Regions from separate parts of the Aminobacter sp. BA135 genome, predicted to be linked through region 1. Evidence: predicted binding sites of a transcription regulator. Region 1 holds the regulator's gene; each other region holds the start of a gene.
What was found. Region 1 encodes PhoB, which activates phosphate uptake and scavenging genes when phosphate is short. Its sites were predicted from a motif close to TGTCATNNANCTGTCAT; they were not measured.
Positions count from the first base shown of each region.

Region 2: SLT36_RS18065 (DUF1868 domain-containing protein) is a predicted target of PhoB. The motif match lies at 1,310-1,326, and genes of this name have one in related genera.
Region 3: SLT36_RS16655 (bifunctional 2',3'-cyclic-nucleotide 2'-phosphodiesterase/3'-nucleotidase) is a predicted target of PhoB. The motif match lies at 775-791, and genes of this name have one in related genera.
Region 4: SLT36_RS00305 (PhoX family protein) is a predicted target of PhoB. The motif match lies at 1,314-1,330, and genes of this name have one in related genera.

Region 1 is NZ_CP139572.1:1,467,135-1,469,335, forward strand. It holds gene pstB (phosphate ABC transporter ATP-binding protein PstB) at 1-12, shown strand, start outside; gene phoU (phosphate signaling complex protein PhoU) at 51-755, shown strand; gene phoB (phosphate regulon transcriptional regulator PhoB) at 854-1,543, shown strand; gene SLT36_RS07200 (ROK family protein) at 1,570-2,201, opposite strand, start outside.
Region 2 is NZ_CP139572.1:3,706,653-3,708,853, forward strand. It holds gene SLT36_RS18060 (lysophospholipase) at 1-442, shown strand, start outside; gene SLT36_RS18065 (DUF1868 domain-containing protein) at 509-1,264, opposite strand; gene minE (cell division topological specificity factor MinE) at 1,505-1,774, opposite strand; gene minD (septum site-determining protein MinD) at 1,771-2,201, opposite strand, start outside.
Region 3 is NZ_CP139572.1:3,426,256-3,428,456, reverse strand. It holds gene ald (alanine dehydrogenase) at 1-84, opposite strand, end outside; gene SLT36_RS16660 (Lrp/AsnC family transcriptional regulator) at 239-712, shown strand; gene SLT36_RS16655 (bifunctional 2',3'-cyclic-nucleotide 2'-phosphodiesterase/3'-nucleotidase) at 884-2,201, shown strand, end outside.
Region 4 is NZ_CP139572.1:63,608-65,808, reverse strand. It holds gene SLT36_RS00320 (SulP family inorganic anion transporter) at 1-38, opposite strand, end outside; gene SLT36_RS00315 (helix-turn-helix domain-containing protein) at 124-366, opposite strand; gene SLT36_RS00310 (phosphatase PAP2 family protein) at 456-1,139, opposite strand; gene SLT36_RS00305 (PhoX family protein) at 1,391-2,201, shown strand, end outside.

The DNA.
Region 1 (2,201 bases):
CGCTTCGGCTGAGTGGGTTTCGTCGCGGCACACGATACGAGGAAGAAATCATGGGCGAACATACAGTCCGGTCCTTCGACGAAGAACTTCAGCACGTCGACCAGCTCATCCGCGACATGGGCGATCTTTCCGGCGCAATGGTGGCCGGCGCCATCCGCGCGCTTCTCACGTCCGACCAGGCACTGGCGCAGAACGTCGTTGCCGACGATACGATCATGGACGCCAAGCAGCGCGATCTCGACAATTCGGCGATCACGCTGATCGCCAAGCGCCAGCCGATGGCGCAGGATTTGCGCGCCGTGGTCGGTGCCATCCGCATGGCGGGTGACCTCGAGCGCATCGGCGACCTCGCCAAGAACATTGCCAAGCGCGTCGGCGCCGTCGGCCAGTCGCCGACCCCGCGCAATCTCTCGCATTCGATCGATGCGATGGCGCAGCTGGTGCTCGGCCAGGTTCGCGGCGTCGTCGATCTCTATGTCGCGCGCCAGGCCGAGGGCCTGAAGGATCTGCGCGCCGACGACCAGAAGATCGACATCCAGTACACCGCCGTGTTCCGCGAACTCCTGACCTACATGATGGAAGATCCGCGCAACATCACGGCCTGCACGCATCTGCTGTTCTGCGCCAAGAACCTCGAGCGCATCGGCGACCATGTCACCAACATCGCCGAGAACGCCTATTTCGTCGTGACGGGTACGCAGCTGCCGCTGAACCGGCCCAAGGTCGACGAGACCACGACGACGGTTCCGGCCTGAGCATTTCCGCAACCGCATGCGTTTGGCGCGGGGGCGCTGCATAGGTTAAATCAGCGCATGGTCCAGAAGCGGCCATCCGCAAGGACAAGGTATAGCCAATGATCGCTCCCAAGGTCATGGTCGTCGAAGACGAAGAGCCGCTGGGCGTGCTGCTTCGCTACAATCTCGAATCCGAAGGTTATCAGGTCGAGGTCGTCACGCGTGGCGACGAGGCCGAGATCCGGCTCCAGGAAAACGTGCCCGACCTGCTGGTGCTCGACTGGATGGTGCCGGCGCTGTCGGGTATCGAACTGTGCCGTCGGCTCAGGATGCGTCCCGACACCGAACGCCTGCCGATCATCATGCTGACGGCGCGGGGCGAGGAAAGCGACAGGGTGCGTGGCCTTTCGACCGGTGCCGACGACTATCTGGTCAAGCCGTTCTCGACGCCGGAATTCATGGCGCGCGTCAAGGCGCTGCTGCGCCGGGCCAAACCCGAGGTGCTGTCCTCGGTGCTCAAGGTCGGCGACATCATGCTCGACCGCGAGTCGCACCGCGTCTACCGCAAGAAGAGCGAGATCAAGCTCGGGCCGACCGAATTCCGCTTGCTCGAATTCATGATGCGGCACCCGGGCCGCGTGTTCTCGCGCAGCCAGCTGCTCGACAATGTCTGGGGCGAGACGATCTATATCGACGAGCGCACCGTTGACGTGCATGTCGGGCGCCTGCGCAAGGCGGTCAACAACGGCCGCATGCCTGACGTGATCCGGACCATCCGCGGTGCCGGCTACGCCATCCGCGAGGACTGAGCCGCTTCGGGCTCTTTTCCGCTCAGCTAGGCGACGTCGGCACCGGCACGGCGTGGAGCCGTGCCTGCGGCAAAGATCTCCTGATCAACGGCAAGCAGCGCGCGCATCATCGCGCCCTCGCGTTTGAGTGGAACCTCGTTGGGCTCGGTGTCGAAGGAGATCGCCTTCGAGTGCAGCCCGCCCGCCGTCTTGGCGATGGCCGCGCGCACATGTGGCTCCATGATGTCGAAGGCGGTTGCGCCGACGCCGACGAAGGCGAGGGGGGCGGGGTCGAACAGCGCAAACATCGAGCCGAGACCAAAGCCGATAGCTTCGCCGGCCTTGCGGAAGGCCTCACGTTCGGGGCCATCATGGTCACGTGCCGCATCGGCCACGGCCCTGATGTCGTCGTCGGACAGGTCGGCCAGCGGCTCGGCATTCTCGTCGCCAACCCTTGCGTTGCGCCAGATGGCGTAGTTGCCGGCATAGGCCTCGATGCAGCCGCGGCGGCCGCAGCGGCAAAGCGCGCCGTCCGGGCGGTGGATCATGTGGCCGAACTCGGCACCCGACGACTGCGTGCCGGTGAACAGCTCGCCCTTGATGACGAGGCCCATGCCGATGCCGTGCGAGAGCAGGATGGCGATGAAGTCGTCGCGATAACGCACCGGATCTCGCCAGC
Region 2 (2,201 bases), 2.2 Mb from region 1:
CTGCGAGAGTTTTGCCTTCCAGGTGCCGGCGCCCGGATTCGCGCTCGCTGCGATCAAGGGGCTCAGCCACGTCGCCCCGCGCCTGCCGGTGCTTAAGCTCAAGAACGAGGATTTTTCCCGCGATCCGGATGCGGTGGCAGCTCTCAACAGCGACCCGCTGATCGCCCATGAGGTTCAGCCGGCGCTGACCGTCGCAGCGCTCGTCCGCGCCGACGAAAGGCTGCGTGAGGAGTTCCCCATGATCACCCTGCCGGTGCTGATCATGCACGGCACCTCCGACAAGGCCACCGTCTGCCATGGCAGCGAATACTTCTTCGAAACCGCCGGCTCCCGGGACAAGACGCTGAAGCTCTATGAGGGCCATTATCACGATCTGCTCAACGACATCGGCAAGGAAGACACCATTGCCGACATAACCAGTTGGATCGACACGCGCCTTTAGGCGCCCCAGCGCTGGGCGGCGGACAGGTCGTCACCGGGATCGCGACGCTCGCCGCGATCCATTCATTCAGCTGCCGAGTGCCTCCCACCTCCGCAATTTCCGCCCAAGGCCGCCAAGCACCAGCAACTCGCAGAAGTGGTTCATGTCCTCGAACGAGCAGAACGCCGGCGGGTCGAGTTCGAGGATCGGCATCTTGCGCCTGATGTCGCCGGCCACTTCGCCCAGCATCTCCTGCCAGCGCGGCAAGGCGTCGTCGTCGAGCCAGTCGATGGCGTAGGCGAAGGTGATGTGGAACGGGTAGTCGTCATGATCGGGATGGCGGTAGCCGAGCAGGTCGGCGAGCACGTCGCGCCATTGGCGCATTGCCCTGCGGTCGCGTTCCCGGGCACCGTCAACCAGAAGGCCGGAGGGCCGCGCATGTGTCACCTCGACCTGGAACGGCTCCAAGACCGGCAGCGTCTCCAGCCGCCCGGCCATAATCTCGGTCAACTCCTCGATCGACGCGTCGAGCGCCACGCCATCCGGCCAGAATCCCGGCTTGCGACGGTACTCGATGACGCCCTGGAACAGCGTCATGTGCAGGCTGGTGATGGGAGTGAAGACGAAGTGCCTCGCCTCGGGCATGGCGAGGAATTTCTCGCGAGCCTCGACCAGACCTTCCAGCGTCGGCGAGCCCTTCGAGACATGGCAGACGATGGTGTTGCCGGGCTCAGGCAGGAAGCCACCAGCGCGTAGATAGCGCGTGCCGAGATGCGGCGGCTGGGTCGTGTTGTGTCCACTGGAATAAGCGAGCAGGTCGGGAGAGAGAGCATCTGCGGGCATCGTTGCGGTCCATCGTTCGAGGTCCGCCTGCCCTAACGCCCCTCAGCGACCGCCGCATGACAACCACGAGATACGGGGTTGCGAGTTCACGAAGCCGCAGCCTGAAGCTGCCCGCACCATCGGGATCGTCGATGCGGGTGCTGCCGCCACGACCTCTCAGGCCATCGCCGGCGTGGCAGGCACGACATCCTGCACACCGGCGGCCTCTCAACGGATCGCCCAGCCAGCCTGGGTCTACGCTCAGATCGCCGCCGCGGCCTTGATGCCGGCGTTGGGGATATGGATGTCGATTTCCAGTGTCGAGGTGGTGGCGCCGCGATCCATGGTGATCTTGACGTCGTCCTGGTTGACCTGGACGTGCTTGGCGATGACCGCGATGATCTCCTCGCGCAGCACTGCGACGAGATCGGGCTGGTTGCGGTTGTTGCGTTCATAGGCGAGCAGCACCTGCAGACGCTCGCGCGCCACCGGTGCACTGCCGCCACGCTTGAAGAAGTCGAGCAGTTTCATGCCACTCTCCTTCCCAGAAGACGGTTAAGGAGACCTTTCTTCTCGACCGGCGTGACCATCGGTACGTCCTCGCCCTCAAGGCGCTTGGCAGCGTCGGCATAGGCGCGCGCAGCGGCATTGGTCGGCTCGTTCAGCGTCACCGGCGAGCCGACATTGGAGGCGCGCAACACGCCCTGGCTTTCCGGAATGATGCCGAGCAGCGGCACCGACAGGATTTCCAGCACGTCGTCGATCGACAGCATCTCACCGCGGGCCGCGCGGCCGGCGTCGTAGCGGGTTACCAGCACGTGCTTGGTGACGCGCTCACCCTTCTCGGCCTTCAGCGTCTTGGAATCGAGCAGTCCGATGATGCGGTCGGAATCGCGGACGGAGCTGACTTCCGGGTTGGTGACGATGACGGCCTCGTCGGCGAAGCGCATGGCAAGCT
Region 3 (2,201 bases), 2.0 Mb from region 1:
GGCGACATATTCGCGAACCGAACCGGGCGTCAGCCCGACACGGTACTCATGATTCTTGATTTCCCTGGGACAACCTACGCGCATCTTCCTGCTCCTCCGCAGCCATTTTGGCCTTCTCTCCCGATGACGAAGTCAATCACGAATCGTTCCGAATATGTTTGCGAAAACGGTTGCGCTACCATGGGTTGTTCGGTAATTTTTGCGCATATCCTCTGTATTATCGAAGGAAATTCGAAGAATGCCGTTGGACAGGATCGATATCGCCATTCTGGACGCGCTGCAGAAGGATGGGCGGATGCCCAATGCGGCATTGGCCGAAAAGATCGGGCTGTCGCAATCGGCCTGCTCGCGCCGGCTCGACAACCTGGAGAAATCGGGCATCATCAGCGGCTACCACGCCCGGCTTTCGAATGTCGCGCTTGGTCACCAGATGACCGTCATCGTGCATATCTCGCTGTCGGGCCAGTTCGAGAAGACGCTTTCGGACTTCGAGGTCGCGGTGAAGCGCTGCCCCAACGTCCTGTCCTGCCATCTCATGTCGGGCGAATACGACTACATCCTGCGCATTGCCGCCCGTGATCTGCCCGACTACGAGCGCATCCACAAGGAATGGCTGTCGGCGATGCCGCACGTCACCAAGATCAATTCGTCCTTCGCCCTGCGCGAGATCGTCGACCGCACCGTGATGGGGATCAGGCCTGACCTGGTCTGACGCAGGAACAAGACAGCCTGCGATCGCCAGCATCGCGCTGGACCAATCCATTCTCTGAGTGATGTCGCGAGGCTGTCATGCGAGTCGGCTGGACTCGCGTGAATTTTGGCGCGAAATTTGATCTTTGGGACGCCGGCTAAATACTGTCAGTTCATTTCCTGGAGAATGAAAATGTCCAACGTGAATCAACCTGTTTCTCGTCGTTCTTTCCTGGCGGGATCGGCTGCGGCGGGTGCACTGGTTATGCTCCATCCATTTTCGGCCCGCGCGCAGGCCAACCAGGCGCATCTGCGTATCATGGAAACCACCGACCTGCATGTCCACGTGTTTCCCTACGACTATTATGCCGACAAGCCGAACGACACGATGGGCGTTGCCCGCACCGCCTCGATCATCGACGCCATCCGCACTGAAGCCACCAACTCGATCCTGGTCGACAATGGCGACTTCCTGCAGGGCAATCCGATGGGCGACTACATGGCCTATCAGCGCGGCATGAAGGATGGCGACGTCCACCCGATCATCAAGGCAATGAACACGCTGGGCTATGATTGCTCGACGCTGGGCAATCACGAGTTCAACTACGGCCTCGACTACATGTTCAAGGTGCTGGCCGGCGCGAACTTCCCCGTCGTCTGCTCCAACCTGACAAAGGGCGCGCTCGCCGCAGACGCGACCAAGGACGAATTGTTCCTCAAGCCTTACGTGATCCTCGACAGGAAAGTGAAGGATGGCTCGGGTGCGGAGCATCCGATCCGCATCGGCCTGATCGGCTTCGTGCCACCCCAAGTGATGACTTGGGATTCGCGCCACCTGCACGGCAAGGCGATGACCCGCGACATCGTCAAGGCTGCCCAAGCCTGGGTGCCCGAGATCCGCGAGCAGGGCGCCGACATCGTCATTGCGCTCTCGCATTCCGGCATGGGCACGCCGCAGGCAGCCGAAAATCTTGAAAACGCCTCCATCCTGCTGGCCGGCGTCGATGGCATCGACGCGATCGTCACCGGTCACAGCCATCTCGACTTTCCCGGGCCGAAATTCGACAAGGTCGAAGGTCTCGACAACGCCAAGGGTACGATCAACGGCAAGCCGGGCGTGATGGGTGGCTTCTGGGGCTCGCATCTTGGCCTGATCGACCTTTTGCTGGAACGCGACGGCAACAGCTGGAAGGTGGTCAGCTCGACCAGCGAGGCGCGTCCGATCTCCAAGCGTGTCGACAAGAAGGTGGTTCCGACGGTCGAGAGCAAGGCCGCGGTCGAGGCTGCCGCGAAGGAGGAGCATGAGGAGACGCTCGCCTATGTGCGCACGCCCGTCGGCAAGACGTCGGCGCCGCTCTATTCCTATTTCGCGCTGGTTGCCGACGATCCTTCGGTCCAGATCGTGAGCCAGGCGCAGATCTGGTACATCAAGGACATGCTCAAGGACACCGAGCACAAGGACCTGCCGGTGCTCTCGGCTGCGGCACCCTTCAAGTCGGGCGGGCGTGGCG
Region 4 (2,201 bases), 1.4 Mb from region 1:
GATCCGTATCGCCTTGGATTGCCGCCTGCATTCATCATCCGCACCACTGGAAACGCGGCGGCTTCGTCGGCAAGACTGTCGGCGGTCGCCGTCGCGACTACATCATGCGGATTGCCGGAAGCTTCACGCCTTCTTCTTCAGGCGCACGCCCCGACCGCCGGTCTCGCTCTCGCCGATCAGTTCCACCCCGGCATCTTCGATCGCCTGGATGACCTTGGTCAGCGTATCGACCACGCCACGCACCACGCCCTCGCTTGCTTCCATGCGCTGGATCGTCGGCACCGAGACACCGGCCATTTCGGCGAGCGTCTTCTGGTCGATACCTGCCAGCGCTCTTGCGGCGCGCATCTGTGCGGCTGTGATCACTGAGGTGGTCCCGTCTCAATCCGCATCACGAATGTATCATACATTCATGATGATGTTTCAAGCATCATTATTGATGCCTGAGACCCATATCATTCATCGGCCTCGGCCGGCCGCATGAAGCGGCGGCTGATCAGCCAGCACAAAGTCGCCCAGGCAAAGCCCGCGCACCAGCCCGCTAGCACGTCCGAAGGCCAATGCACGCCGAGATAGACGCGGCTGATGCCGACCATGAGCGTGGTCAGGATGGCGATGGAAAAGACGAAGATCGTCGCCGCCCGCCCGGGCAGGAAGCGTGCCAGCAGCGCCCCCAGCGTCAGATAGGTGACCGCCGACAGCATCGCGTGGCCGCTCGGAAAACTCATCGTGTGCACCTGCGCCAGATGCGGCACGAGGTCGGGCCTTGGGCGGTCGATGCCGAGCTTGAGCAGGCTCGACAGCACCTGGCCGCCGGCGACCGAGACGAACACGAACAGCGCCGGTCCCCAGCGCCTGGACATGCCGAGATAGATGATGCTGATGGCGGTGATGTAGATCAGCACCGAAGCGCTGCCGAGTGCGGTGATGTCGCGCATCGCCTCTTCCACCCATGACGGGCCGATGGGGTCGGCTGTGTTGCCTGCCGCGCGGAAGAGCAGCAGGATGTCGGTGTCGAAGCTGCGCGGCGCCTCACGGGCGATCTCGGACAGTTCGACGAAGCCCCACAGGCCGCCGGCAATGATGATGCCCGCCGCCAAAAGCGAAAACTCGATCCTGTTCCACAATCTGTCGTGCATCGTCCTGCCGTGTCTCGGGGCTGTTCCGCCCTTGGGATGGCCGCTTCCCGACCCATTCGCAACAGGTGGGGATGGCTTTCCCAAAGAAAAGGCATGTATGCAAAAGGTCGCAGCAAACCAACTCGCGTGAGCGCTCAGGTCACGCTTTTGGGTGCTGTGGATTTTCGGCCAATCTGTCATGCTGTTGTTATGCACGGCAACTAGCGGTCTCGGCGAACCCCAAGCCGAACACCCAGCCAGAGGTCGACGCCATGAACCAGCCCCATGATCAGAAATTCCGCACCTCGATGCTCGAGGAGAATGACGGTCCCGGTCACAACCCGACCGACAACCGCACCATGGGCGACATCATCGCCAAGCGCTTCTCCCGCCGCAGCTTCCTTCAGGGCTCGCTCGCCGTCTCGGCCATCGCCGCGACAGTCAGCCCGATCGCCATCCTGCTCGCCGACGATGCCCGCGCCGCCTCTGCGTCGGCCTTCGCCTTCGACGAGATCGAAGCCGGCATCGACGACAAGCATCATGTCGCGTCAGGCTACGACGCCGACATACTTTTGCGCTGGGGTGATCCGATCTTCGCCGACGCGCCCGAATTCGATCCGACCAACCAGTCGGCGGAAGCCCAGGCCAAGCAGTTCGGCTACAACAACGATTATGTTGGCTATATCGCCCTCGAAGGCTCGTCCGAGCACGGCCTGCTGGTGGTCAACCACGAATACACCAACGAGCACCTGATGTTCCCCGGCATCGTCAAGATCGTCGAGGGCAAGATCGAGGTCGCGCCAGCCGACCAGAAGCGCGTCGACATCGAGATGGCGGCCCATGGCGGCACCATCGTCGAGATCCGCAAGGAAGCGGGCAAGTGGCATCCGGTCCGCGACGGCAAGCTCAACCGCCGCATCACGTCGACCACCGAGATGCAGCTGACCGGCCCGGCCGCCGGCCATGATCGCCTGAAGACCAATGCCGATGCATCAGGTACCAAGGTGTACGGCACGCTCAACAATTGCGCCGGCGGCGTCACGCCCTGGGGCACCTACATCATGGCTGAGGAAAACTTCCACG